4 regions of the Paraburkholderia sp. SECH4 genome follow, and region 1 is predicted to be linked to each of the others. Evidence: predicted binding sites of a transcription regulator. Region 1 holds the regulator's gene; each other region holds the start of a gene.

Region 1 (7,031 bases):
TGTTTGGCTGAGGCTCCGCGATGATTTCCAACCCGCGTTCCTAGGCCGCCAGCATTTCCTTCGCGTGCTTGCGGGTGGTGGCGGTGATCTCCAGTCCGCCGAGCATCCGCGCGACTTCTTCGACGCGGCTCGCGCGGTCGAGCGAGGTCACGCTGCTCACCGTGCCGCCTTTGCCGTTGCCCGACTTCGCCACCTGGAAATGATGGTCGCCGCGCGCGGCGACTTGCGGCAAGTGGGTGACGCACAGCACCTGACGCGCTTGCCCCAGTTGATGCAGCAACCGCCCAACCACTTCGGCGACGCCGCCGCCGATTCCCGTATCCACTTCGTCGAAGATCAGGGTTGGTGTCGGGCTCGCGGCGCTCGCAATGACCGCCAGAGCGAGACTGATCCGCGCCAGTTCCCCGCCTGAGGCAACCTTTGCGAGCGGCCGCAGCGGCACGCCGGCATGACCGGCGACACGGAATTCGACCTGTTCGAGCCCGTGCGCGCCACCTTCTGGCAACGGCACCAGCGCCACGTCGAAGCTGCCGCCTTTCATCGACAGTTCCTGCATGCCGGTGGTCACCGCTGCGCCCAGGGCCTTGCCGGCCTTGGCGCGCGCCTTCGACAGTTTTTTCGCTTCTGCGAGGAAGGCTTCTTTGGCTTTGGCTTCGGCCGCGTGGAGGCTGTCGAGATCGGCGGCGGCGTCGAGCGCGGCAAGTTGCGCACGACGCGCTTCGTGTTCTTCAGGCAGCGTCTCGGGTTGCAGGCGGAATTTGCGTGCGGCCGAGTGCAGTGCGTCGAGACGCTTTTCGACCTGGGCAAGCCGGTCGGGGTCCAGTTCGAGCTTCTGCGCGTAGTGGCTGAGCGAATAGGCCGCTTCCTGCAACTGGATCTCGGCCGGTTCCAGCGCCGCCAGCACATCGTTCAGCGCCGGGTCGATCTCGGCGAGGTCGCGCACTTTCGACACGATCGAGGCGAGATGCGTGATCATCGCCTCATCAGATTCGGACAGCGCGCCGAGCGCCCCTTGCACGCCGTCGATCAGATTGGCCGAGTGCGACAGGCGCCGGTGTTCAGCGTTGACCTCTTCCCATTCGCCCGGTTGCGGCGAAAGTTTGTCCAGCTCGGTGAGCTGCCAGGCGAGCCGCTCGCGCTCCAGTTGCAGCTCGCGATCGCGCGTTTTCGCGTGCTCGATGGCCTGAACCTTGTCGCGCCACGACCGCCATGCACGCGTGACGGTTGCAGCGGTTTCCGTGAGGCCGGCATGGGTGTCGAACAGCTCGCGCTGCGCGTCCGGACGCATCAGCAACTGATGCGCATGCTGTCCGTGAATATCCACCAGCATTTCGCCGACTTCGCGCAACTGCGCGAGCGTCGCCGCCGTGCCGTTGATGAACGCGCGAGAGCGGCCGTTCGCGTCCACCACGCGACGCAGCATGACGGTGCCGCCGTGATGGCCGTCGTCGGCGGTCGTGCCGAGCGCCTGCTCGTCGAGCCATTGCTCGACTTGCGCATGCGTCTCGAACTCCGCGGTGATGTCGGCGCGGCTCTCGCCGGTGCGCACCACGTTCGCATCGGCGCGGGCACCGAGCGCGAGGGCCAGCGCGTCGATCAGGATCGACTTGCCGGCGCCTGTTTCGCCTGAGAAAACGGTAAAGCCGCTGTCGAATTCGAGGTCGAGCGCGGCGACGATGACGAAGTCGCGTATCGAGAGGTGGCGAAGCATGGAGGTCGTCTGGTGAGCTTGAGATTCAGGGTTCGGCAGCGGCGGCGTTCGTGTTCCGGCGGCCCGGCATTCCGGCGGTCCGGCGGTCCGGCGTTCCGGGCCGCTCAGGGCTTGATATCTTCTTCGTGCGACGGGTATTCGTTCCAGTGCAGCTTCTTGCGCAGCGTCGCAAAATGGCTGTAACCGACCGGGTGCAGCATCGGCACCGTATGGCGCGAGCGGCGCACTTCGATCGTGTCGCCCAATTCCAGCGAGGTGAACGACTGCATGTCGAAATTGACATTCACTTCGCGGCCCGAGACGATCTGGATGCTCACCTTCGAGTCGTCCGGCAGCACGATTGGCCGGTTCGACAACGCATGCGGCGCGATCGGCACCAGCACGATGCCTTGTAATTGCGGATGCAGGATCGGCCCCTGCGAGGACAGCGCGTAGGCGGTCGAACCCGTTGGCGTGGCGACGATCAGGCCGTCCGAGCGCTGGTTGTACATGAAGCGCCCGTCCACCGACACGTGCAGTTCCGCCATCCCCGAGAAACCGCTGCGGTTGACCACCACGTCGTTGAAGGCAAGTGCGTGATAGATCGGGGTGCCGTCGCGCATGATGCGCGCTTCGAGCAGCATGCGCTCTTCGCGCTCGAAGTTGCCTGAGAGCATTTGCGGCACGATCTCGCGCATGTCGGAGATCGGAATATCCGTAATGAAGCCGAGCCGGCCGTGGTTGATGCCGATCAGCGGCGTGCGGTAGGGCGCGAGCTGGCGCCCAATGCCTAGCATCGTGCCGTCGCCGCCTAGCACCACGGCAACGTCGGCGCGCGCGCCGATCTCGGCGGGACGCAGCGCCGGATAGTCGGTGACGCCGATTTCGGCGGCGGTGTCGGCTTCGAATACGACCTCGAAGCCGCGCCTCGCGATGCACGAGGCGAGCTCGGTCAGCGGCTCGCCGATGCCCGGCGTATTGTTGCGCCCGACGAGCGCGACGGTCTTGAACTGGCTGGTCACTTGCATGCCGGCATTACACCATAGGTAGGGCCTGAAAAGAACCGCAGACAGACCCGGTAGCGAGCCTGCGCAAGCGCGCTGCCGGCGCATTGGGCGATTATCGTTAGAATGGTGAAACCTTGATGACATGCGTCGCCCCGCCAACCGGCGGCGCGATAGTCAGGGGTTGGCGCCGTTAGCGCTCGCTGTAGCCGCGTCATTGAGCTAAAATTTTCCGTCATGCTAGATCCCCGCGCACAAACCCTCCTCAAAACGCTGATCGAGCGCTACATCGCCGAAGGTCAGCCGGTCGGCTCGCGCACGTTGTCACGCTATTCCGGCCTCGAACTGAGCCCGGCCACGATCCGCAACGTGATGTCCGATCTCGAGGACCTGGGGCTCGTAATCAGTCCACATACGTCGGCGGGCCGGATCCCGACGCCGCGCGGTTACCGGCTGTTTGTCGATACCATGCTGACGGTGGAATCCGCCGCGGACGAAGAAGCGGTGATGCGTATCGTCAAGACTACGCTGCAGGCGGGCGAACCGCAGAAAGTCGTCGCCGCGGCGGCCAGCGTGCTGTCCAATCTGTCGCAGTTCGCCGGTGTGGTGCTCACGCCGCGCCGCAGCCACGTGTTCAAGCAGATCGAATTCATGCGCCTGTCGGACAAGCGTATCCTGCTGATCATCGTGACGCCCGAGGGCGACGTGCAGAACCGCATCATGGCGACCCAGCGCGACTTTTCGCCGTCGCAACTGGTGGAAGCCTCCAATTACATCAATGCGCACTTCGCGGGCCTCTCGTTCGACGATGTGCGCCGCCGCCTGCGCGAAGAAATCGACGAATTGCGCGGCGACATGACCACGCTGATGCACGCCGCGGTCACGGCCAGCACGGATGAAACCGACACCGGCGAACACGTGTTGATTTCCGGCGAGCGCAACCTGCTCGAAGTCGCCGACCTGTCGTCGGACATGGCGCGCCTGCGCAAGCTGTTTGATGTGTTCGACCAAAAGACCAGTCTCCTTCAGTTGCTCGACGTGTCGAGTCACGCCGCGGGCGTGCAGATTTTCATTGGCGGCGAGTCGAATCTTGTGCCGATCGAGGAAATGAGCGTCGTCACCGCGCCTTATGAGGTGAACGGCAAGATTGTCGGCACGCTCGGCGTGATCGGGCCGACCCGCATGGCCTACAACCGAGTGATTCCAATCGTGGACATCACCGCGCGGTTGCTTTCGCTGACGCTTAGTCAACAGTAACCTGCGGTCACCGTGGCTGCCGCACGCCTCATGCTGCAAATGATGCGCGACAGCGCGCGGCTTGCCAATTGGCCGAATGGCCAGGGGTCCCTGGCGGACCTCGCAATGGACCGCGCCGCTATAATGAATTCCACCTGAACCGACTCTCCGCCCAAAGCGGTTATCCCTGCTGCCTATGCGCTTCGACCTCGAGCGGCCATCGCAGAACGCCACGTCACATCGTGTCGCCGTGTTGCTGATCAATCTCGGCACGCCCGACGCGCCGACGCCGCGTGCGGTCCGGCGCTATCTTGCGCAGTTCCTGTCCGATCCTCGCGTGGTCGAAATTCCGGCGCTGCTCTGGCAGGTGATCCTGCGCGTGTTGATTTTGCCGTTCCGCAGCCCCGCGTCAGCAAAGAAGTACGCGGCCGTGTGGATGCCGGAAGGCTCGCCGCTGCGTGTCTTCACGGAGAAGCAGGTGGAGGGTTTGCGCCATCTGCTGCAATTGAACGATTACACGGTGCTGGTCGACTACGCGATGCGCTATGGCACGCCCGGCATTCCGGCCATGCTGAACCAGCTCAAGCTGGCAGGCGCCGAGCGCGTTCTGCTGATGCCCATGTATCCGCAATACTCGTCGTCGACCACGGCCACGGCGTTCGACGACGCCTTTTCGGCCCTCAAGCGCATGCGCAATCAGCCGGAAATCCGCACGGTGCGGCAGTACGCCGATCATCCGGCTTATATCGCCGCGCTCGCCGCTCAGGTGCATCACTATTGGCATCAGCACGGCCGGCCGGATTTCGCGGCAGGCGACAAGCTGGTGCTGAGTTTTCACGGCGTGCCAAAGCGCACGATGGATCTCGGCGATCCGTACCACGAGCAATGCCAGCAGACCGGCGCGTTGTTGACGCAGGCGCTGGGATTGACGCAGGTGGAATGCCGCGTCACGTTTCAGTCGCGCTTCGGCAAGGCTGAGTGGCTGCAGCCGTACACCGCCCCCACGCTGAAGGAATTGGGCTCGGCGGGCGTGCGGCGTGCCGACGTGTTCTGTCCGGGTTTTACCGCCGACTGCCTTGAAACGATTGAAGAAATCGGCATGGAGGTGCGCGACGAGTTCCTGCAGGCGGGCGGCAAGGAATTCCATCGAATTCCCTGCCTGAACGCCTCGCAGCCGTGGATCGCCGCGCTCGGCGAAATCGTCGCGCAGAATCTGCAGGGCTGGCCCGTGCAAGCAGTGCCGGTGCCGCACACGACTGGGGCTTAAGCAGGCTCATGAATTACAGGATTTCAACCGAACCGGGCGCGAAGCTGCGCATCGACAAATGGCTTTGGGCGGCGCGCTTCTTCAAGACCCGCTCGCTCGCGGCGGATGCCGTCGAAAAAGCGCACGTGCGCATCGGCGGCGCGAGTGTCAAACCGGCCAAGGATGTGCGCGTAGGCGACCTGGTCGAGATAGAAATCGAGCGGATTGTCTGGCAGGTGGAAGTGCTGGGCGTATGCGACGTGCGCGGCCCGGCCAGCGTCGCGCAGACGCTTTATGCGGAAACCGAAGAGAGCAAGGTGAAGCGGCAGGTCGAGCAGGAGCGGCGCAAGACATACCGCGAACCGGCCGCCGCTTTGCACGGCAGGCCGACCAAGCGCGACCGGCGCACTATCGACAAACTTTCAGGTGGGGATTGAACAGTTGTTCCATCGTCGCGTGCACACCGCCGTACTCGGTGGTGTGATCGTTGACGGCCCCGGACAGGCAGATGGTCGTGGTGCCCGCGATCAGTACCAATGCGACCACCGATATTGCAAAGGTCAGTTTCACGGTACTCCCCTTGGGAAGATTCGAGACGGAAACAGGCGAATCAGGTGGTAATTGAAAATTATCGGTAAGGCTTACGTTAGATTAGGGTTAACGTGTCTTTTCCGACGCTTTAATGGAGCATAGGCCACTTGTTGGGCGCACTCAATCTCAATCTGATTGCGACGCAATAATGGTTGTAACCGGGCATTTCTGCCGCACGTCCGCGGTGTGAAAAGTTCCGGGAGATGCGCTTGAATTGGGTCTTTCCGGCCCCATCTGCCGTTTCGATACGCGCTCACGCACCAAGTTGTCTGTCGCAATTTTGCAACGCACAAATTGCGACAGCTTTTGACGCGTTGCCGCCACCACTAGCTTTAACCTTTTAACGACTGTCAGCGACATGGAAAACACGCAAGAGAACCCGACGAGCCAGAATCCCACGCCCGCCGACGAAACCGCGCGCCAGGCCGCCGAGGCTGCAGCACCCCAGCAGGACGCGGCTGCAAATGCTGCGCCTGAAGCGCCGGCAACCGGCGCGGAAGCCGCATTGGCCGAAGCAGAGGCGAAGCTCGCCGAGCTGCAGGAAAGCTTCCTGCGGGCGAAGGCGGAGACTGAGAACGTGCGCCGCCGCGCCCAGGAAGATGTCGCCAAGGCCCACAAGTTCGCGATCGAAAGCTTCGCTGAGCATTTGCTGCCGGTGGTCGACAGCCTCGAAGCGGCTGTTGCACACTCGTCCGACGACCTGCAAAAGGTCCGCGAAGGCGTCGAACTTACGCTGCGCCAGCTCTCCGGCGCGCTGGAGAAGGGCCGCGTCGTTGCCCTGAACCCGGTTGGCGAGAAGTTCGACCCGCACCGTCATCAGGCTATTTCGATGGTGCCGGCCGATCAGGAACCGAACACCGTCGTTGCTGTGCTGCAAAAGGGCTTCGTGATCGCCGACCGCGTGCTGCGTCCGGCCCTAGTGACTGTCGCGGCGCCGAAGTAAGCAAGCATCTGAGGCCGCCGCACGAGCTGCCTCAGACGCCGCATCAGGGACCTGGTTATCAGCCGGTCCGCCCGACAGGCACCGTGATGGCCAACATTCCCGTTGACGCCACTGCGTTCATGCTTCACGGCGTGCCCACATGGTTCTTCTTTTACCGAGGCAACCGGCTGGCACGGCCTGGGGCAGTTCGAGGCGGCGGTCGCGGTCGCGCGGGACAAGATCTGTGCGGGCAATGTGGTCGGCAGTACGGCAAATGGTGAAAAAAGCGGCAAAAGCTCGACCGATTGAAAAAAATTAAAGACCGCATCGTAAAAGAGGTCT
Region 2 (7,031 bases), on a different contig from region 1:
AGCATCGCGGACCAGTTGCAACAGTGGTTTGAAGAAGAAGGCGTGGATGGCTTCAACATCATGTCGCCGTGGTTACCGGGCGGGTTGACGGAATTCGCCGAACTGGTGGTGCCGGAGTTGCAACGGCGCGGACTTTTCCGCACTGAATACGAGGGCCGCACGCTACGCGAGAATCTCGGGCTGCCGCGACCTGCAAACCGCTATACCGCCGAGACAAAACAGCTACCCGCCGTAGCGGGATATTGACGCAACACGTTCTCTTCGCCAGGAGCCTCGCATGAGCGCAGCCGCATTGCAGGAAGTACAGTCGATTCAGGTCAACCCGCTTTCAGCGCATATCGGCGCAGAAATCCACGGTGTCGATCTCACACAGAAACTGGATACACGTCAGATCGCGGACATTCGCGCGGCGCTTCTTAAGTGGCGCGTCGTGTTCTTTCGCGAGCAGTTCCTGACGCACGAACAGCACGTCGCTTTCTCGGCACAGTTTGGCGAGTTAACTTTGGGACATCCGGTGTTCGGCCATGTCGACGGCCATCCGGAAATCTATTCGATCTCGAAGTACCGCAAGGCAACGCGTTTTGAGGGGCAAGCGCTGCAGCGCCCCTGGACCGGCTGGCACACGGATGTGACGGCCGCGGTCAATCCGCCCTGGGCGTCGATCCTGCGCGGCGTGACGATTCCGCCTTACGGCGGCGATACGCAGTGGACCAACCTGGTGGCCGCGTATCAGAAGCTTTCCGCGCCGTTGCGCACGTTCGTCGATGGCCTGCGCGGACTGCATCGCTTTACGCCGCCAGCCGGCGCAAGCGGAACGGAAGCATTCGTCAAAGCCGTCGAACAACGCATTCTCGTTACCGAGCATCCGCTCGTCAGAGTGCATCCGGAAACGGGCGAGCGGGCGCTCTATGTCAGCCCTAGCTTCCTGAAGTCGATCGTCGGCGTGACGCCGCGCGAAAGCCAGGTGCTGCTCGAACTTCTCTGGGAACACGTGACGCGGCCGGAGTTCACCGTTCGCTTCAAATGGGAGGCCGGCAGCGTAGCGTTCTGGGACAACCGCGCGACCGCTCACCTCGCCCCCACAGATATTTTCGATCTCGACTTCGACCGGCAGTTGTATCGCACGACGCTGGTGGGCGATGTGCCGGTTGGCCCGGACGGTGCGCAGTCGGTCGCGATCGAAGGCTCGCCGGTGAGCGCCGCGGCGGCAGTCGCGTTGAACTGAGGCTCGCGGTGACTTACTCAACTCTGGCTGCGCCCTCATCTGCGTCGACGGCGTGCAGCTGAGTTTCTTCGATTTCCGGCCTGACCTCAATTTATTAGGTGAGCGCGTACTGCCGTTACTGCGCCAAGCCGGCTTGCAGCCGCTGCGTCAATGCACCTTGGGGAAACCGTGACGCTGCGCAAGCAGGTCGAGGGTCCGGCGCGTATCCGTTTCGAAGCGCTTCTCGCCCAGCGTCTGGGCATCTGCCGGCGCAGGCTGATCGTCGCCGAAAATCAACACCGGCAGACTCTGGTGCTCGGCATCGAGCGCCTCCACGACCGCCGCGCGCGGACGCGGAAACGGCAGACGGCGAATGTCCAGGCGTGCGTTAAGCGCAGGGTCGCTCGCCAGCAAACCTTCGATAGGCGCGCCATCCGGACAGATAAAGCGCTCACCAGGGTGGTTCGGATCGGTAAAGCCCGGTTCCAACAGCAAAAGCAGATCTCGGCTCATGGCATTCAGTCATTGGATGATGGGTAAATGGATCGCAGCGTTTTTTCCAGGAATTTCAGAAAACGCGCCCTTCAGTCAGATGCGTGGTCACGCCGTTCAACTCGTAATCGCCGATCACGCGTGCTTTATGCAGTAACGGGTTGTGGCTGAAGATCGTGCGCAGATTGCGCCAGTGACGGTCGAAATTGTGCGCTCGCCCCGTGGCCGATGCCCCGCCGATTTCAAACAGGCGCTCGCCCGCATAGAGCGCCAGCTTGCTGACCACCAGTTGCGTTTTGGCGGTAGCCAAGGACCCTTCCAGCACGAGGTCTTCCGCATTGGCTGCGCCGCTACGGATTGCTTTTGCCGAGCGGTCCAGGGCGCGTGCGTTTTGCACGACCAGCGCGTCGATCGAGAGGCTGTGCGCCGCGAGGTCGCCTACCACCTGCTGCACGAAACCGTCCTCGCGCGCCGAGGGTGCCGGGCTATGCAGCACCGGGCGCCCGTATTGCGTCACGTAGCGCCGTGCATCCGCAAGAATGTTGCGCACGATACCTGCCGCGACCGTTACCAGATGCAATTGCCGCACCGCGCTGCCATGGCGGCCTGCGAGACTCGTATAGCCGCGTGTTGCGATTTCATGGGCAAATACCTGCACGTTGTCGAGCACGAGACTGCCGCTCGCCGTCATGCGCTGCCCCATCCCGTCCCAATCGTCGAGCACCTGCAGGCCCTCACGTGAGACCGGGATGACAATCGACACCTTCTCATCGTTCTCGTCCTGCACATTGACGCGCGCATAGTCGGAAAACGCCGTGCCGGTCGAGTAATATTTTTTGCCCGTTACGCGAAAGTGCTCACCGTCGCGCACCAGCCTGGTGACGATTTCACCGGGCCTGGATGTGCCAAGCTCCGTCGACGCGCCGCCGAAGATCGCCCCTTCCCGTACGCGTTCGATCTGCGTGTCGTTGAAGGCGGAGCGCGGTGACAGCACCAACTGTTCGGTCAGATCGAAATGAATCCGCAATGCATGCGCGACATTCGACTCTTCCGCAGCCAGCGTGGCGATCACATGGAAGAGGTCTTCCAGCGAACCGCCGAGGCCGCCCCATTCAACCGGAAAACGGAGCACGCCGAGCCCCGATTCGCGAAACAATGCGAAGCGGTCGAACGGCAACTCGCGCCGCACCTCGCGTTGCGCGGCATCTTCGCCGATCGCTTTAGCGAGCGCCGGCAACGCGGTGAGCGCCGCCTGAAGCCGCGCACGTGCCGTGCTTTCCTGAGAGACCTGCATGCCGTCATTCCTTGTATAAGCGCGCGGATCAGGCTTGATCCGGCTGTTTGTCCTGTGAGCGTGTATCGGCATCCCGATGGGACGTGCCGATTCGACGGATCAGTATAGGGACGCGGCCCACCTTGCAAAACCAGCGAATCAAGCTATGGATATGCGCGTTTCTGAAATGCCATTCGCCGATAAGGATCGATGAATCCGTTATTGGAGCGTCGCACGGCATCTTTCTATACTCGATTCCGGTCAGCACTCACCAACGACGAGTGCCAAATTTCAATCGCGGAAGTCGAACCATGAGTCTACGTCCCTTGCATGACCGCTTGATCGTCAAGCGTCTCGACCAGGAAACCAAAACTGCTTCAGGCATCGTCATTCCCGAAAGCGCCGCCGAAAAGCCGGACCAGGGCGAAGTGATCGCCATTGGGCCGGGCAAGCGCGATAGTGACGGCAAACGCATCGAGCCTGACCTGAAAGTCGGCGAACGTGTGCTGTTCGGCAAGTACGCCGGCCAGTCGGTCAAAGTCGACGGCAACGAATTGCTCGTGCTGCGCGAAGAAGATGTCGTCGCAGTCGTCACGCAATAACGAACGGAGCATCAAACCATGGCAGCAAAAGAAATCATTTTTAGCGACGTCGCCCGCTCGAAGCTCGTAGAAGGCGTCAACATTCTGGCCAACGCGGTCAAGGTCACGCTCGGTCCGAAGGGCCGCAACGTGGTGCTGGAACGCAGCTTCGGCTCGCCGGTGGTGACGAAAGACGGCGTCTCGGTCGCCAAGGAAATCGAATTGCCGGACCGCGTGCAGAACATCGGCGCGCAACTCGTGAAGGAAGTTGCCTCGCGCACCAGCGACGCCGCCGGCGACGGCACCACCACCGCGACCGTGCTCGCGCAAGCCATCGTGCGTGAAGGCCAGAAATACGTCGCGGCAGGCCTCAACCCGTTGGACCTGAAACGCGGCATCGACAAGGCCGTGATCGCCGCGATCGACGAGCTGAAGAAGATCAGCAAGCCGACCACGACCAGCAAGGAAATCGCTCAGGTCGCAACGATCTCGGCCAACGGCGAAGAGTCGATTGGCCAGCGTATCGCCGAAGCGATCGACCGGGTCGGCAAGGAAGGCGTCATTACCGTGGAAGACGGCAAGTCGCTCGACGATGAACTCGACGTGGTGGAAGGCCTGCAATTCGACCGCGGCTACCTGTCGCCCTATTTCATCAACGATCAGGACAAACAGGTTGCCGTGCTCGATAACCCGTTCGTGCTGCTGCACGACAAGAAGGTATCGAATATCCGCGATCTGCTGCCGATTCTGGAACAGGTCGCCAAAGCCGGGCGCCCGCTGCTGATCATTGCGGAAGACGTCGAGGGCGAAGCGCTGGCTACGCTCGTGGTCAACAACATTCGCGGCATTCTGAAGACCGTCGCGGTCAAGGCGCCGGGCTTCGGCGACCGCCGCAAGGCCCTGCTTGAAGACATCGCGATTCTGACCGGCGGCCAGGTGATCGCCGAAGAAACCGGGCTGTCGCTCGAGAAAGCGACGCTTGCGGAACTCGGTCAAGCCAAGCGCATCGAGGTGGGCAAGGAGAACACCACGGTTATCGACGGCGCCGGCGACAGCAAGAACATCGAAGCGCGTGTGAAGCAGATCCGCACGCAGATCGAGGAAGCAAGCTCCGAGTACGACCGGGAAAAACTGCAGGAACGTGTGGCGAAGCTGGCGGGCGGCGTGGCGGTCATCAAGGTGGGCGGCGCGACCGAGATCGAAGTCAAAGAAAAGAAAGACCGTGTCGACGACGCGCTGCACGCCACGCGCGCTGCGGTCGAAGAAGGTATCGTGCCGGGCGGCGGCGTCGCGTTGATCCGCGTGAAGCAGGCCATCAGCGGACTCAGAGGTGTGAACGCCGATCAGGATGCGGGCATCAAGATCGTGCTGCGCGCGCTCGAAGAACCGCTGCGCCAGATCGTGACGAACGCCGGTGAAGAAGCCAGCGTAGTGGTCGCGAAAGTGGCCGACGGTACGGGCAACTTCGGCTACAACGCACAGACCGGCCAATACGGCGACCTCGTGGAATCGGGCGTGCTCGATCCGACCAAGGTCACGCGTACGGCGCTGCAAAACGCGGCCTCGGTTGCGGGTCTGCTGCTGACCACCGATGCCACCGTTCACGAAGCACCGAAGGATGCGCCGGCAGCCGGCCAGCCTGGCGGTCCGGGCGCAGGTGGGCCGGGACTGGATTTCTGATTCTGAGCGTCAACGCGCTAGCCGCACAAGCACGCCGGCATGCTTTCCACAGCATGCCGGCGTGCTGCAACAGGAGCAAACGTGTCAGCCGGATATAGCGCGGCACACACAACCGGTGCATAGCCGGTCAAATCCGCCACAACATCCATTTCTCCGTTTCAACGACGCTCGCGTCTGCATAAATGCGCGAATCAGATAACGGTATGAAAAATCCTTGGTTCTTTCCGGCGTCACACATGCCGAGAATAGGCAGTCCCGAATCGCGTCCTGTATTTCTCCTCCGGCAAGTCCTGGTGGCCTCATAGCAACGAAGTCACACCGATCGGCCGGAGCGATATCAGGATCCAACCTGACTTCCGCCTATCTTTCATGTTCAGCCGACCGACCCGCCCCACCCTCCAGCGCGCATTGCGCGCCGTAACGCTTTTCGCAGCATTGGGCGCCAGTGCCGCCCACGCCGATACGACACTCGATCGGATTCATCAGCGGCACAAGATCGTCATCGGCGTGATCCTGTCCGGGCCGCCGTTCGGCTCGCTGGACCCCGCCACACAGAAACCGCTCGGCTTTAATATCGATCTCGCGAACGACGTCGCGAAACGCCTCGGCGTCGACGTGGAATTGACGCCGGTCCAACCGTCGAATCGCGTGCAGTTCCTGCAGCAAGGCAAGGTCGATGCCCTGATCGCCAACATGGAAGTCACCAAGGAGCGCGCCGAGCTTTTCTCCTATCCGCCCACCCCGTTCGAGGAAATCGGCGGTGCGCTGATTACCCGCAAGGACAGCGGCATCAAGACCTGGAACGACGTGCGCGGCAAGCCCGTCTGCGTCTCGCAGGGCAGCAACTATACGAAGCCGCTCGCCGAAGAATATGGCGCACAGGTGAAGGCGTTTCGCGGCCAACCGGAGTCGCTGCTCGCATTGCGCGGCAATAACTGCGTCGCCGCGGTTCACGTTGCCCCTACGCTGCGCCTGCTCGTCGCGCGCAATCCGGACTGGAAGGACTATACGATTCCCGTATCTAACGAGCTGATTCCATCGCCGTCTGTAATCTGGGTTCGCAAGGGTGAAACGGATACGCAGAGCGCGCTCGAAAAAATCGTGCAGGACTGGCATCGCAGCGGCTGGCTGATCGACGTCGAGCACAAGAACGGCATGCAGCCCTCGCAAGCCGTGCTCGATCTGCATGCGAAGTACAAGGCGCAAGGTGCATGAGCGAGTCGACTCAAGTGCTCTCGCACGCCGCCGCGAGCGTGGTTGATGCGATCAGCAGGATCGGGCTGAACTACAGTTTCGTTCTCGCGCCTGACGAACTCGCGTCGTTCCTGCATGGCATGCTGGTCACGCTGGAACTCTCGCTTGTTACGGCGCTCGGCAGTCTTGGCGCCGGTGTGGTGTTGGCGGCGCTAGTCACTTCCCAGCGTCCGGCGCTCGCGCGCCCCGCTCGCGTGTTCGTCGAGATCACGCGCAATACGCCGACGCTCGTGCAGCTTTTCTGCGCCTTTCTGGTGATCAACATGCTGCTCAGCGAGGCACTGCGCAATCTGGGCGGCAATCCGCTGACGCCGTTCATCTGGAGCGCGATCGTCATCTCGCTGCACAAGGGCGCGTTTCATGCCGAAGCCCTGCGCGCCGGTATCGAAGCGGTGCCGCGCACCACGCTCGAAGCAGCCCAGTCGCTCGGTTTCAGCCGCCGCCAACGCCTTTGGAGCGTGCAGTTGCCGCTCGCGCTGCGCTTCGCCCTGCCTGCGCTCGTCAACAACATGGTCGACCTGGTGAAGATGACCACCGTCGCTTCCGC
Region 3 (7,031 bases), on a different contig from region 1:
AAGCCGTAGTCGTGCAGCACTTCGACCTGATCGGCGTCTTCCGCTGCAGCGCCGAACAGCGCGTAATCGCGCCACAGCAGCGCCAGCGTCGCACGCACCAGCGAACGCGGCGCGCGCTCAATGCCGTGCGCATGATCGGCCAGGGTGAGGTTGCAGCGCGCGTAGAAACGCCGCGCGTCGGCATCTCCGGTGGCGCGGCCGCTGACGCGTAGCGCCTTGGCGCAAGCTTTGGCGAGGCGCCAGAAATCGTAGGGATCCGGGCCGGTGAGTTCGGTAAAGACGGCATCCAGTTCGTCGAGCGCCGCGTTCGTGAACGCCAGCGCAGCACCACTGCTATCAGGCTGCGAGCGCAACACCGGCAGCAGCGCGCGCTCGTAGCGCGCCCGCAAATGAGCGAGCTGATCCGCGGACTGGTTATGCAGCGACACCGGCGGCACCGGGCGGGCGCTCAGCGCGAGATCTTCGAAAGCGACGGTCGAACCGGGCGTGTGCTCCGACAGATGGGCACAGAGCGCGTAATAGTGGTTAAACAGCGTGGGCGAACAGGACAGCTCGCGCAGATTGTGGCGCTCGAGCGCCGCGCGGAAATCGTGCAATGCCGCGCCGAACACGGGCCGCGCGCTGTCCGCGTCAGCCGGATCGCCCTCGGCCAGAGGCGAGAGCCGCACCAGCGCGTCCGCGAAGCGCTGCGCGCTCAGCCAGCCGGCTTCGCGCAACCCGTGCGACGCACGCAGCAGCGCCGAGGTGCTCTCGCGGTGTTGCTCGAACGCCAGCAGCGCCTCGGCCAGCGCCAGCTCCGCAGAGCGGACAGCGCCGCCGCGCGGATTGGGCAATGCATCGAAGGAATCGGGTGCAGCGGATCGAAGAGTCATGGGCAGGCGACAGGAAGCTGACGGGTCGCCGCTCGGCGCTGCACGAGAGACTGATCGGCTAACGCGCGAACTGGCGACGGGACAATGACAGATTACCGCTGCGACACGGTGCAACCGGGGACGTTCCGTGTGAGTGCGTTGGGGCTGCGTTCCGAACGCATGAACCGCGTTCGATCCGGCCGACGCCGCCTGCAAAACGCCGCGCCGCAGGCACACGGCATGGCACTCGATTGGACACCGCCGTTTGCCCCTCGGACCTCAGATCTGGACCATCTCGAAGTCTTCCTTGCGCGCTCCGCATTCCGGGCAGGTCCAGTTAATGGGAACGTCCTCCCAGCGCGTGCCCGGCGCAATGCCTTCGTCCGGCAAGCCGGCTTCTTCGTCGTAAATCCAGCCGCAAATCAGGCACATCCAGCTTTGATATTCCATTCTTGTGTCGCGTCGTAGAGTCCGTGGAAACGGGAGCCATGATGGTACCGTGTTGCCGCCCCAATGCCTAGCAAACAGAAACGTGCAATCGTAGTGTGCGGCGGCCTTTGGCTAGAGGGTTGCGTCGGTTTGGTTGGCGCTTACGCGTAGGGTCGCGCCTGGCTGCCGCTCACGTGCTGCTGGCTTGCGGCAATGCGCCGAAGACTGCGAAAAACCGCCTTCATAACGGTTTAGGCCGCATAATTGAGCCGATTGCGCACCCTCTGCGCCTAAATACAGCTCCTTTTTGTAAATCTTCATGCCCAGCGATACGCCTCCGATCGTCCTCACCTTCGGCCTTTCCGATCCCACCGGCGGCTCCGGCCTGCAAGCCGACCTGATGACCCTTGCCAGCATGGGCTGCCATGGCGTCTCCGTGCTCACGGGTTATACCGTGCGCGACTCGGCAAGCTGCGACGAAGTCACCGGACTCGACCCTGAAGTGGTCGCGACCCAGGCTCGGATGCTGCTCGAAGACATGCCGATCGCCGCGTTTAAGGTCGGCGCATGCACGCGCGCTGAAGTGGTGAGCGCGATTGCCGAAGTGGTCGCCGATTACGACGACATCCCGCTGATTCTCGCCCCCGACTTCACGCTCGACGACGAACACGTGCTCGCCGCCGACGAACTGCGCGAAGCGATTGCCGACCTGCTGGCGCCGCAAACCACCTTGCTGGTGGCCGATTCGACCACGCTGCTCGCTCTCGCCCAGCCGGACGGCGACGCCGAGGCGCCGAGCCTCGACGCGGCGATCTCGCATCTGCTCTCGCAAGGCTGCGAATACATTCTGTCGACGGAAACCGGCACGCACCGGCTCGTCAATACGCTGTTCAGCGAAGACGGCCAACTGCGCCAGGATATGTGGGACCGCGGCGCCCATCGGATTATGGGCATTACCGACACGCTCGGCGCCGCGATTGCCGCCTTGCTGGCCAACGGCCAGGACCCTGCTGAAGCCGTACGCGAGGCGCAGGAGTATCTGTATCAGGCGATGCGCAACGCATTTCGGCCAGGAATGGGCGCGTATCTGCCTGATCGCTTCTTCTGGGCCCGCAGCAGCGACGACGACACGCCGCCTGCAACCGGCAAGGATGCGACACCGGGCGAAGCACGGCATTAAATTGGCGGCTCGAAGCGTCTGCTGCGCGAGCGGCAGGCGCCCGGCAAGCGTTTCCACTTCAGCCGCGGCCCGACCAGCCTAATAGGCTGACGAATACAACGTGCGCGAAGCACGCGTAATGCCGGACGACCCAACCCCTTACCCCAAAACAAAAAACCCGCATTTCTGCGGGTTTTTTGTTTTGGGAAGCACGCCTCGCGACGCACTTCCCCATGTGTTTCCAACGGAGCCTCAAACGAGGCCAAGTGAGGCTCAATCGGAAATTACATGTCCATGCCCATGCCGCCCATGCCGCCGGGCATACCGCCGCCCATCGGAGCATCTTCCTTCGGCAGTTCGCAAACAGCAGCGTCGGTGGTCAACAGCAGGCCAGCGACCGAAGCTGCGTTTTGCAGCGCCGTGCGCGTCACCTTCGTCGGGTCCACGACACCTGCGTCAACCAGGTCGACGTACTCGCCGGTTGCTGCGTTGTAGCCGTAGTTGCCCGTGCCAGCAGCAACAGCTGCCACCACGACGCTGGCTTCTTCGCCACCGTTCGTGACGATCTGGCGCAGCGGCTCTTCCATCGCGCGCAGCACGATCTTGATACCTGCGTCCTGATCGGCGTTAGCGCCCTTCAGGCCAGCGATTGCCGTACGTGCACGGATCAGTGCGACGCCGCCGCCAGCAACGATGCCTTCTTCCACAGCTGCGCGCGTTGCGTGCAGTGCGTCTTCGACACGTGCCTTCTTTTCCTTCATTTCGACTTCGGTCGCAGCACCGACCTTGATCACTGCAACACCGCCAGCCAGCTTGGCCACGCGTTCTTGCAGCTTTTCACGGTCGTAGTCCGACGTAGCTTCTTCGATTTGCGTGCGCACTTGCTTCACGCGCGCTTCGATCGTTGCACCTTCGCCAGCGCCGTCGATGATCGTCGTGTTTTCCTTGCCCACTTCGATACGCTTCGCTTGACCCAGTTCAGCCAGCGTTGCCTTTTCGAGCGTCAAGCCGGTTTCTTCAGCGATGACTTGACCGCCGGTCAGGATCGCGATGTCTTCCAGCATGGCCTTACGACGATCGCCGAAGCCCGGAGCCTTGACAGCAACGGTCTTCAGGATGCCGCGGATGTTGTTCACAACCAGCGTAGCCAGCGCTTCGCCTTCGACGTCTTCTGCGATGATCAGCAGCGGACGGCCAGCCTTAGCGACTTGTTCCAGGACCGGGAGGAGGTCACGAATGTTCGAAACCTTCTTGTCGTGCAGCAGCACGAACGGGTTGTCGAGCACAGCAACTTGCTTGTCCGGGTTGTTGATGAAGTACGGCGACAGGTAGCCGCGGTCGAATTGCATGCCTTCAACCACGTCCAGCTCGTCTTGCAGCGACTTGCCGTCTTCAACCGTGATCACGCCTTCCTTGCCGACCTTGTCCATCGCTTCAGCGATGCGGTCACCGATCGACGAGTCGCTGTTTGCCGAAATCGCGCCAACTTGAGCGATTTCCTTGTTGGTCGTGCACGGCTTGCTGATCTTGCGCAGTTCTTCGATCGCTGCGGTCACAGCCTTGTCGATACCGCGCTTCAGGTCCATCGGGTTCATGCCCGATGCAACGTACTTCATGCCTTCGCGGACGATCGACTGAGCCAGAACCGTTGCGGTCGTGGTGCCGTCACCTGCGTTGTCGCTGGTCTTGGAAGCGACTTCCTTGACCATTTGTGCGCCCATGTTCTGGAGCTTGTCTTTCAGTTCGATCTCTTTCGCGACCGAAACACCATCCTTCGTGACCGTCGGGCCGCCGAAGCTGCGTTCCAGGACAACGTTGCGACCCTTCGGGCCCAGCGTGACCTTCACAGCGTTCGCGAGGATGTTCACGCCTTCAACCATCTTGGCACGGGCGGAATCACCGAATACGACGTCTTTAGCTGCCATCTTCTAACTCCTTGAATTCTTTGGGATATGACCGGGAAAAGTAGCGACTGACGCTTACTTTTGCACCACGGCCATGATGTCTTCTTCGCGCATCACGAGCAGTTCGTTGCCGTCGACCTTGACGGTCTGGCCTGCGTACTTGCCGAACAGGACGCGGTCACCGACCTTCACGTCGAGGGCGATTTGTGCGCCTTTGTCGTCACGCTTGCCCGGGCCGACTGCCAGAATTTCGCCTTGATCCGGCTTTTCTGCTGCGGCTTCGGGGATCACGATGCCCGACGCGGTCTTGGTTTCTTGATCCAGACGTTTGACGATCACGCGATCATGCAAAGGACGAAGGTTCATACATACTCCTCTCTTGATTGAGACTGAAGAACGCTGAGAAAACCCGGCTGGCAGAGCCAACCGGCGATGTTGTTAGCACTCTCGTGCAGCGAGTGCTAATTATATGGACGGGTGGTGACAAATTCAAGAAGGGATGTCGCTTTGACTGTCGAGATTCGCTTAACTTTGAACTTTGTTCGCTTAAGTCTGAACTCTTAGCCGCGCGCGGTCGCCACGACGACATAAAATATCTTTTTAAAACAATGACTTATTGTTCCGCCAGCTGTTTCACAGCGTCGCGCGCGCAGTGCAACTGCACGGCCCTCTCTGACGACATCTGTTCGCAAGTCCTAGTGACTCACGCCAAATTTAGGGAAAACCCCACCAGGGTCGCAATCGCTGGTCTCCTTCAGGCAGATCGAAGAACACGATCCGGCCCTGCGCGTCCGGTGCGGTGACCCCGAGTTCACGTGCTCAATCAAGTCGTCACCGAGCAATGCGATAGCAGCTGCATAAAGATACTGAGTTGAGGCAGGTTCCAGCTAAAAACCGCGCAGGGTCGCTCGAGGCTTTTTACGAGTGCTCGACTCAAGCCCTTTTCAAGCCGCTGACAACGCTCCCCGCAGATTCAGTGACGATAATTCCGCCTTTCAGGCGAGTTGCTTTCACCGCTTCACGAACCTTGTCGTGCACCTCATTGGCCGTGACGTCGCCGTCGTAGCGGTAAGTCGCGTCGGGGAGTTGATAGAGAACACCCTCTGCCTTAATGGTGCGATAGCATCGCCCGTTCATGCCCCTCCTCGAAAGCAGGAGAATCCCCACGGCGTCATCTTGAACGACAAGTGATAGTGTTGTAGTGGATCGGCGAGTCCAAAAAAAGTAAGGGACCAAGTCGAGAAAGGGAATACCCACAAGCGTACCCCACTTGCGCTCGATAATAGTCGCCGACCCGAAACGTCACTTCATGGATGCCCGCGATGCATTGGGAGACCCTCTGGCCGGGCGAGGCTACGATCGACGCCGATGCTACCGTGGCATACCAGTACGCGTACGTCATCGCAAAAGCGCCGACGCATACACCCTGCTGGGCTGCCTGATCAAACAGGTATAGACACAATTTGACACACGACGCACCGTACTCGGATATCACAGACGCTTTGCGCGAGTTCTTTACCGAACAACGTACATGTCTACCTAGACCATCGTCGCGAGCGGATTAAAGATCAAGCACTAAACGTCGTGACAGAGAACGCGAGCAACAAGGTGTAAAACGGTCGTTCCGAACATGTTCCTCGTCTGTAAGATAGACATCTCGATGATCCGGGTCGCCTGCGAGAACCCGTGTGAGGCAAGTGCCGCAAACTCCAGCCTCGCATGACACTGGCAAATCGATGCCGTTCTCGCGTAGGACTGCGACCACCGATTTTTCTGCCGGCACCGTAAATATTCCGCCGCTGCGACCCAGTTCAATCTCAAAACATTCAGCGTTCGGCGCCGCCACTGGAGGCGAAAAGTACTCGTAATGGATCCGCTCTTGCGTCCAACCGGCAGCCTTAGCCGCATCGACTATCCAATTGATGAAACCCGTTGGTCCACAGACATAAAGATGCGTCCCGTGGCTTTCGTGCGCAAATACCTTCTCGAGTGCTGGTCGTGGCTTGCCCGTTTCATCATCGAGATGAAAACGAACACGATCGCGAAAAGCCGATGCAGTGATATGTCCGGCAAACGCCATCCTATCTGCTGACCGGCCATAGTAATGAAAAGTAAAATCGCTGTCGCTCCGGGAAAGCACTTCCGTCATGCACAAGATAGGGGTGACACCAATTCCACCGGCGAACATGAGGTACCGTTCAGCAGACGCCAGCTGAAAATGATTCCGGGGCGCACTGATGTGAAGGATGTCGCCCTGCTCAACCAAATCATGCACTGCCATCGATCCACCGCGAGAATTGGGATCGCGCAATACGCCGATACGGTAGTGGTATCTTTCGCCCGGATGATTGCATAACGAATATTGACGGACGAGACCACCCGGAAGATGGACATCGATGTGGGAGCCAGCCGAAAACGCAGGCAGAATATCCCCGCGAGCATCGGCAAGCTCAATACTACATATATCTTTCGCCTCCACCCGCTTGCGCACAACTCGGACGGCGATTGTAGAAACTGTCTGGTTCATTGTATTTTCAGTCTGCAGACGACGCCAGCCGACCTCCGGAGAGAACCGGCCGGCAGGATTTGGTCAAGGACGTTCCCATCAGCCCAATGCGGTGAGCGGTCGCTCTACGGGATTGGGCGTCATTTCGCCGTGAATCATCTTCTCGAACATCCGGCGCCCGG
Region 4 (7,031 bases), 210 kb from region 1:
GAGCCACGGCAACGGAATTGCCCATACTGCCCAGCGCAGGAACCAGCGGCGTTTCTCCAGCAGCAGGGAGCGCTGCGCGCAAAACCAGAACGCCAGTACGAAGGTCGCAAGGAACAGGATGCCGAGGCCGACCATCAGGCGGAACGAGAAGAACACGGGCGCCACCGGCGGAATCGTCTTCTTGGCGGCCTGCACGATCTGATCCGGCGTGGCGTCGGTGACGTTCGGGGTGAACTGCTTGAGCATCAGGCCGTAGCCGAGGTCCTCCTTGTGCGCGTCGAAGGCGGCTTTGACTTCGTCCGTGGCGTCGCCCTGTTTGAGCCTTTGCAGCGCGGCATAGGCGAGCATCCCGTTCTTGATGCGCACTTCGTTCTGGGCCATCAATTCCTTTAGGCCGACCACCGGTTCGTCGATCGAGCGCGTGGCGATGAGGCCGAGCGCATACGGAATGCGGATCGCATAGTCGGTGCGTTCTTCCTTCTGATTCGGAATGCCGATGATCGTGAAGGGCGCGGGTGCGGGCGCCGTTTCCCATTCGGATTCGATGGCGGCCAGCTTGACCTGCTGAACTTCGCCGGTGCGGTAGCCGGATTCGTCGCCGAGCACGATCACGCACAGTGTCGAGGCCAGACCGAAGCCGGCGGCAATAGCGAACGAGCGCAAGGCGAACTCGGTGTCGCGGCGCTTCAGCAGATACCACGACGACACACCGAGCACGAACATCGAAGCGGTCACGTAACCGGCCGATACGGTGTGCACGAACTTCACCTGCGCGACCGGATTGAACAGCACCGAGAAGATGCTGTCGAGTTCCATGCGCATGGTCTGGTAGTTGAAGGTGGCGCCGACCGGATTGTTCATCCAGCCGTTGGCCACCAGAATCCACAGCGCCGACAGGTTCGAGCCTAGCGCGACGAGGAACGTGACGCCCACGTGCTGCACTTTCGAGAGCCGCTTCCATCCGAAGAAGAACAGGCCGACGAAGGTCGACTCGAGGAAGAACGCCATCAACCCTTCAACGGCCAGCGGCACGCCGAAAATGTCGCCGACATAGTGCGAGTAGTACGACCAGTTGGTGCCGAACTGGAATTCCAGCGTGAGACCGGTGGTGACGCCCATCGCAAAGTTGATGCCGAACAGCTTGCCCCAGAACTGGGTCATGTCCTTGTAGATCTGCTTGCCGGTCATTACATAGACGGATTCCATGATGACGAGCAGCCAGGACAGACCGAGCGTGAGCGGCACGAACAGAAAGTGATAAAGCGCCGTGATGGCGAACTGGAGGCGCGACAGTTCTACGACTTCGCTAACGGGCATGTTGACCACCTTGGGACGGATGCGAGGCAGGCACGGACAGCAGCGCCTGCGCGACTTGTTCAGGCGGCAGCGACATATGCTCCGCCTGCGGATGATTGAAAAAAGCGTACTTGAGCGCCATCAGCAGTACGAATTTGATGGCGAGGACGATGGCGATATCCCGCGCCAGCGTCGGACCGCGTACCCAGGCGGCGAGCCGTTTGCGCAGGCTCGAGCGAGGGTTGTTATTGCGATTCAGGGCTATGGTCATGATCGGTAGAAGGCAACTTCACACCGGTTTAACCGGCTGGATCCAGGCCGTTTCAGGGGCCTGGCAAGTTCATCCCGATTCTAGGAGCAATGACCTAGTGCGCGTAAGTTCGGCACTGCGGCATTGGGTCGCGAACGTCACGCCGTCTGAACAGTATTGCTATGGGGTTTGTGATACGTCAAGAAACACGTGTTTGGTGGGCATGTCCTTGAGTGAGTGCGCGTGCGTCTTCGATTGAGCGCAGGCATTGTCGAGCGGGCACAAAAAAGCCCTGCCTTCTTGCGAGGGCAGGGCTCTGCAGCTAAACAGCGCGCGCCAGACGAGCCGGCACGACTCAAGCTTTAAGTGTTACGCATATTCACTCAACGCGCCGCGCATTTTCTTCATTGCGCTCGCCTCGATCTGGCGAATACGTTCGGCCGACACGCCGAATTCGTCGGCCAGTTCGTGCAGCGTCGAGCCGCCCGAACCATCGTCTTCCACCTTCAGCCAACGTGCCTCGATGATGCGGCGGCTGCGGGCGTCCAGCGCGTCCAGCGCGCTCGCGATACCGTCGCTATGCAGCTTGTCGCGCTGACGCGAAGCCAGCACCGCAGTCGGCTCGCTATGCGAGTCGGCGAGGTAGGCGATCGGCGCGTACGACTCTTCGCCGTCTTCGACCTGGCCTTCCAGCGCGATATCGCCGCCGGACAAGCGCGTTTCCATCTCGGCCACTTCTTCGCGCTTCACGTTCAGTTCTTTGGCAAGACCTTCGATCTCGTCCGGCGTGAATGCGCCCAGGCCCTGCTTGTGGCTGCGCAGGTTGAAGAACAGCTTGCGCTGCGCTTTGGTGGTGGCGACCTTCACCATCCGCCAATTGCGCAGAATGTATTCGTGGATCTCAGCCTTGATCCAGTGCATGGCGTACGACACGAGGCGTACGTTCTGCTCGGGGTCAAAGCGCTTCACGGCCTTCATCAGGCCGATATTGCCTTCCTGGATCAGGTCGGCATGCGGCAGTCCATAACCAAGGTAATTGCGCGCGATCGATACGACCAGCCGCAGGTGCGACAGGACGAGACGGCGCGCGGACCCGAGGTTATCCTGCTCGCGAAATTCGGTGGCGAACTGGCGTTCTTCCGCCGGCGTCAGCATCGGAATCCGATTTACGGCCTGGATGTAGGCGTCGATATTGCCCAGTTGACCGGGCAGCAGCGAGGAATGCGAGAGCGCCAGTGCACCTGCCGAAGCGGCCTTAGCCGATGACGGGCTCAAAGTACTCGGAAGGGTCATTGCATGGCTCACGTAGGAAACTCCTTTGGAATCAGACAAAAGCGTATTCAGGTAAACGACTCCAGCGTTGGATGTTAGCACTCTGATTTGCCGAGTGCTAATACTTAGAGGCTGTAGGGACATCCAAGTTCCACAAATTCCTATTGAAATTTAGATTTTGATAGTAATGGTATACCTTTATGGCCAGATGTGTGTGAGTCGCAGGATTTACCTGACAAAACGCCTTCATTCTTATAAATGACCGATATTTTCAAAAATAGAAGTGACTAATTGCGGAAATTTTGCTTTCTTCATACGATCCGCCGGATGTACATTGTCTTTAGAATAAACGGGACAGTGATCTACTGACCAACGTTCGACTAGCTCGGGTGTGCGATGAAGAACAAAAAAAATGCGTTGCGTGGTGTGGTTCTAAAAGGCGCTTCGGCGGCCATCCTGTTTGGCGCTTCGGGACTGGCGGCAGCCGACCAGTTCGGCGTGCAGATCGCCGGCGGCCTGGGAGATAACCACATTAAAAAGCTCGATCTCGGCCTGGTCTGGGATCCGAATCTGACGTGGTGGCAGATCGGCGATTGGCACTTTTCGCTGATCGGCGAAGCGCACGTGGCCTGGTGGCATACCGACGAAGGGAATGTGCACGAGAACATCGGCGAGATCGGTGTGACGCCGATCATTCGCTTCATCGACGGAGCGGGCGCGATTCGCCCTTACGTCGAAGCGGGCGCCGGTATCCGCCTTCTGACGAGTCCGAGAATCGCCACTGACCTCACGCTCTCGACCGCGTTCCAGTTCGCCCCCATGGCGGGTGTCGGCCTGCAATTCGGCAGTCGTCAGCAGTACGAGGCGGGCTATCGCTTCCAGCATATTTCCAATGGCGGTATCAAAGAGCCGAATCCTGGTATAAATTTCCACCAGCTATATTTGCAATATAACTTCTGACGACCGTGGCCACGTTCGGCTCACCGGTGCAAGGGGCTGAGCAATGGCGGCAAAGATAATCGAAGCGATTCGCGGGCTCGAGCGAGAACGCTTCCGTGCGATGGTCGACGGCGACGGGCAGTCGCTCGATGCGCTCCTCGCGGACAACGTGAGCTATGTCCATACGAACGGCAAGCGTGAAACGAAGCGACAGTTCATCGACGGTATTACCGCCGGGCGCCGCCGCTATCGGCAGATCGAGGTGCAGTCGCAAGAAGTGCTGCCGGTGGGGCGCGAGACCTGCGTCGTCACCGGGCGCGCGCTGATCGAAATGGAAGCGAACAACGGAGCGCTGCTGTTTCCGATCGCGTACACGGCGATTCACACACAGGAAGATGGGCAATGGCGCCTGATCGCCTGGCAGGCGACGCGTTGCGCGATCGAGTGAGCCTTGTGAGCCCACTTCGTTTCGCTGGTCGCAGTTGGTGAGCGCCTTGTGAGCACTCGAACGGCACGAGCAGGCGGGTCGCACCGCCCATGCTGAATTCGCCGCCTGGTGGGTTCGGCCGGGCGGGTTTTGATGCAGTTGCGCCGCCGCGAACGCGGTCTGAACCGCGACGGTCGGCTCCGCCCCGCCTCAAGCCACTCAGGCAGCGACGCGCTGCAGATCCTCGTCGCTCCACACCGGCCGCTCTGCAGCATCGCCCGCATACGGATGCCGCGGATGCACCGGAATCTGATTGCAGCGCTCGACCACGCGCCGCACCGCACCAATATCCGAAAAGTCGAGGCCTGGGTCGACGCCCTGCGCGTCAAGGTTCATCGCGAGCGTAATGAGGTCCACGTTGCCCGTTCGCTCGCCGTTGCCGAACAGACATCCTTCGACGCGATCCGCGCCCGCCAGCAGCGCCAGTTCCGTAGCGGCCACGGCGGTGCCGCGATCGTTACGCGGATGCACCGACAGCACGATGCTGTCGCGATAACTGAGATTGCGGTCCATCCATTCAATCTGGTCGGCGAACACGTTGGGTGTCGCGGCCTCGACGCTAGCGGGCAAATTGACGATCATCTTGTGATCGCGCGTGGGCCGCCACGTCTGCGCAACTGCGTCGCATACTTCACGCGCGTACGGGAGTTCGGTCGTGTTGAAGGTTTCGGGCGAATACTGGAACGTCCAGTGCGTACCGGGTCGCTCCTGCGCATGTTCCTTGATGAGGCGCGTGCCTTCCACCGCCAATGCCTTGATCTGCTCCTTCGACTGGTTGAAGACGATCTTGCGAAACGACGGGCAGATTGCGTTGTACAGGTGCACGATGGCGCGCGGCGCGCCCTCCAGCGATTCGAACGTGCGCGCAATCAGTTCGGCGCGCGAGGGCACGAACACTTCGATCGTCACGTCGTCGGGAATGCGGTTTTCTTCGATCAGTTTGCGCACGAAATCGAAGTCGGTTTGCGAAGCCGACGGGAAGCCGACTTCGATCTCCTTGAAGCCGATCGCTACCAGCATCTCGAAGAATTCGAGTTTTTGTACGGCATTCATCGGCTCGATTAGTGCCTGATTGCCGTCACGCAGATCGGTGCTCATCCAGATCGGCGCGTGGTTGATCGTGCGGCTCGGCCATTTGCGCCCGGTGAGGCGCACTGCGGGAAAGGGACGGTATTTTTCAGCGGGATTGCGCAACATGAAATTGACCCTCGCGCTTCGTCCGAAGGGTAAACGGACGAACGCAAACGACTACAGGTTGTGAAGAACTACGGTCGGGGGTGAGACAGTAACTGCGGGGAACTGCGGAACGGCTTTGAGGACCGCGCTTTGGGCAACTAATCTGGGTGATTCAGGCTGCCAACGCGCGGCGCTACGTCTGACTTACGCTAGACGTAGCGATAGGGGCCGCGCTAGGCGGCCGGAGGTAATTCGGAGGGTGTTCGGAAGGGAACGCATAGGTCTAATGTATGACGGCTCGCGGCGGCATGTCAACCCGCGACCGTCATCCTGGCGCGTGAGTGCAATGCCGCAAGCGCTGCGTTGCACTCACGCCGCGCGCATCACACGGGTATTTTCGCGACGTCGACGATCAGCTCCACTTGCCGTTCGATCGCGCTCGGGACAGGCGCTTCACCGCGCAACACGGCGTCGATCCACGCGGCTGTGGTCGCGGCGTCGCGAGCTTCGGGCAAGTCGACTTCAGGCGCGTCGGGCGACGAGCGCTCATGCGGCACGCGCGTTTCGCAGATGCCATCGTGCAGCCAATCCACTTGCACCTGGCGCCGCGTGTCGGCCACTGCTTCGCCTTCGGTGCCGCGCGCGAGCAGGGCGCCGCCCTCCGCGGCGGCCGGGTGCGTGTTGAACAGCTGCGTGAGACTGTCGCGATACGGCGGATGCGTGTAGTTCACGAGCCGCAGCCCGGCGGGCGCGAACGGCTGCAGAATTTTCACGAGCGTGTGCGTCGAATTGCGTACGCCCATCCTCCGGCGCAGGGAGAGAAGATGCGCGAGCTTCGGCGCGAGTACCTCGATCGGTGCGAACGCGAGACGGCGCTCGGCGAGACCGTCTTCGATGTCGGCGTGCGATCGCGCATGCGGGATCTGCAGATGTGTGAAGATTTCAGCGCTGGTCACGCGGCCCGGATCTTCCGTGACGCCATGCACCAGCACCGGCACACCTTCGCGTGCCAGCAGCAGCGCGAGCAGCGGCACCAGGTTGGGCTGTTTGCGCGCGCCGTTGTAGGTGGGTATCGACACGGGCCGGAATGCCGCGTGCGGCAGATGAAGCGGTTCGAACGACGCCTGCGCGCCGGCCAGCATGGCGGCGAGTTCGTCTGCGGTTTCGCCTTTCACGCGATACGCGAGCAGCACGGCGCCGAGTTCGAGATCGGCCACGCGGCCGTCGAGCATCGCGGTGTAAAGCGTGCGCGTATCTTCAGCAGTCAGCGCGCGGGCGCCGTTCGGGCCGCGGCCGATTTCCTTGATATAGCGGGCGCAGGGGAAAAGATTGGCGGTGTCGGCGGAGTCGGTCATCGGGCGCAGTGGGACGGGGGCGTGCCGCCTTGGGGCGGTCGGCCGGGGAATTCAAAGGACGCTATCCAGTGTGAGTATCGCATCTATAGCGGCGAGGCGGTCCGGCGGGCCGGCGATCCCGTGAGACGATGCGGCGGAATCGCCGGTCCGCGCGTGCCGGTGCCGATCCGCTGCGCGGCGCTTTGCCGCGCGTTACACTCGATGTTTTATCGCCGCGCGGGCGCGGCACAATCCAGAAACGGAGAACGGGATGAGT

Evidence for each region. Region 1 encodes HrcA, which represses chaperone genes, less so after heat shock. Its sites were predicted from a motif close to TTAGCACTCNNNNNNNNNGAGTGCTAA; they were not measured.
Region 2: M0D67_RS13260 (co-chaperone GroES) is a predicted target of HrcA. The motif match lies at 3,231-3,257, and genes of this name have one in related genera.
Region 3: groES (co-chaperone GroES) is a predicted target of HrcA. The motif match lies at 4,782-4,808, and genes of this name have one in related genera.
Region 4: rpoH (RNA polymerase sigma factor RpoH) is a predicted target of HrcA. The motif match lies at 2,914-2,940, and genes of this name have one in related genera.

What each region holds. Positions count from the first base shown of each region.
Region 1 covers NZ_JALOCP010000004.1:73,879-80,909, reverse strand. Annotated here, with positions in the region: gene glnE (bifunctional [glutamate--ammonia ligase]-adenylyl-L-tyrosine phosphorylase/[glutamate--ammonia-ligase] adenylyltransferase) at 1-11, shown strand, start outside; gene recN (DNA repair protein RecN) at 41-1,711, opposite strand; gene M0D67_RS07600 (NAD kinase) at 1,816-2,718, opposite strand; gene hrcA (heat-inducible transcriptional repressor HrcA) at 2,932-3,951, shown strand; gene hemH (ferrochelatase) at 4,127-5,197, shown strand; gene M0D67_RS07585 (RNA-binding S4 domain-containing protein) at 5,206-5,613, shown strand; gene M0D67_RS07580 (hypothetical protein) at 5,585-5,746, opposite strand; gene grpE (nucleotide exchange factor GrpE) at 6,126-6,710, shown strand; partial or broken gene M0D67_RS07570 (thioredoxin) at 6,827-6,998, shown strand.
Region 2 covers NZ_JALOCP010000007.1:245,812-252,842, forward strand. Annotated here, with positions in the region: gene M0D67_RS13240 (LLM class flavin-dependent oxidoreductase) at 1-246, shown strand, start outside; gene M0D67_RS13245 (TauD/TfdA family dioxygenase) at 278-1,225, shown strand; gene M0D67_RS13250 (DUF3088 domain-containing protein) at 1,373-1,717, opposite strand; gene M0D67_RS13255 (acyl-CoA dehydrogenase family protein) at 1,773-2,990, opposite strand; gene M0D67_RS13260 (co-chaperone GroES) at 3,281-3,571, shown strand; gene groL (chaperonin GroEL) at 3,590-5,230, shown strand; gene M0D67_RS13270 (transporter substrate-binding domain-containing protein) at 5,600-6,445, shown strand; gene M0D67_RS13275 (amino acid ABC transporter permease) at 6,442-7,031, shown strand, end outside.
Region 3 covers NZ_JALOCP010000035.1:23,080-30,110, forward strand. Annotated here, with positions in the region: gene M0D67_RS32980 (hypothetical protein) at 1-872, opposite strand, end outside; gene M0D67_RS32985 (rubredoxin) at 1,131-1,301, opposite strand; gene M0D67_RS32990 (hydroxymethylpyrimidine/phosphomethylpyrimidine kinase) at 1,600-2,460, shown strand; gene groL (chaperonin GroEL) at 2,724-4,364, opposite strand; gene groES (co-chaperone GroES) at 4,419-4,709, opposite strand; gene M0D67_RS33005 (hypothetical protein) at 5,277-5,480, opposite strand; gene M0D67_RS33010 (PDR/VanB family oxidoreductase) at 5,905-6,870, opposite strand; gene M0D67_RS33015 (aromatic ring-hydroxylating dioxygenase subunit alpha) at 6,949-7,031, opposite strand, start outside.
Region 4 covers NZ_JALOCP010000004.1:283,702-290,732, reverse strand. Annotated here, with positions in the region: gene M0D67_RS08605 (cytochrome ubiquinol oxidase subunit I) at 1-1,317, opposite strand, end outside; gene cydP (cytochrome oxidase putative small subunit CydP) at 1,307-1,567, opposite strand; gene rpoH (RNA polymerase sigma factor RpoH) at 1,916-2,851, opposite strand; gene M0D67_RS08590 (acyloxyacyl hydrolase) at 3,215-3,778, shown strand; gene M0D67_RS08585 (nuclear transport factor 2 family protein) at 3,822-4,205, shown strand; partial or broken gene M0D67_RS08580 (2-isopropylmalate synthase) at 4,458-5,441, opposite strand; gene ybiB (DNA-binding protein YbiB) at 5,804-6,775, opposite strand; gene M0D67_RS08570 (fumarylacetoacetate hydrolase family protein) at 7,026-7,031, shown strand, end outside.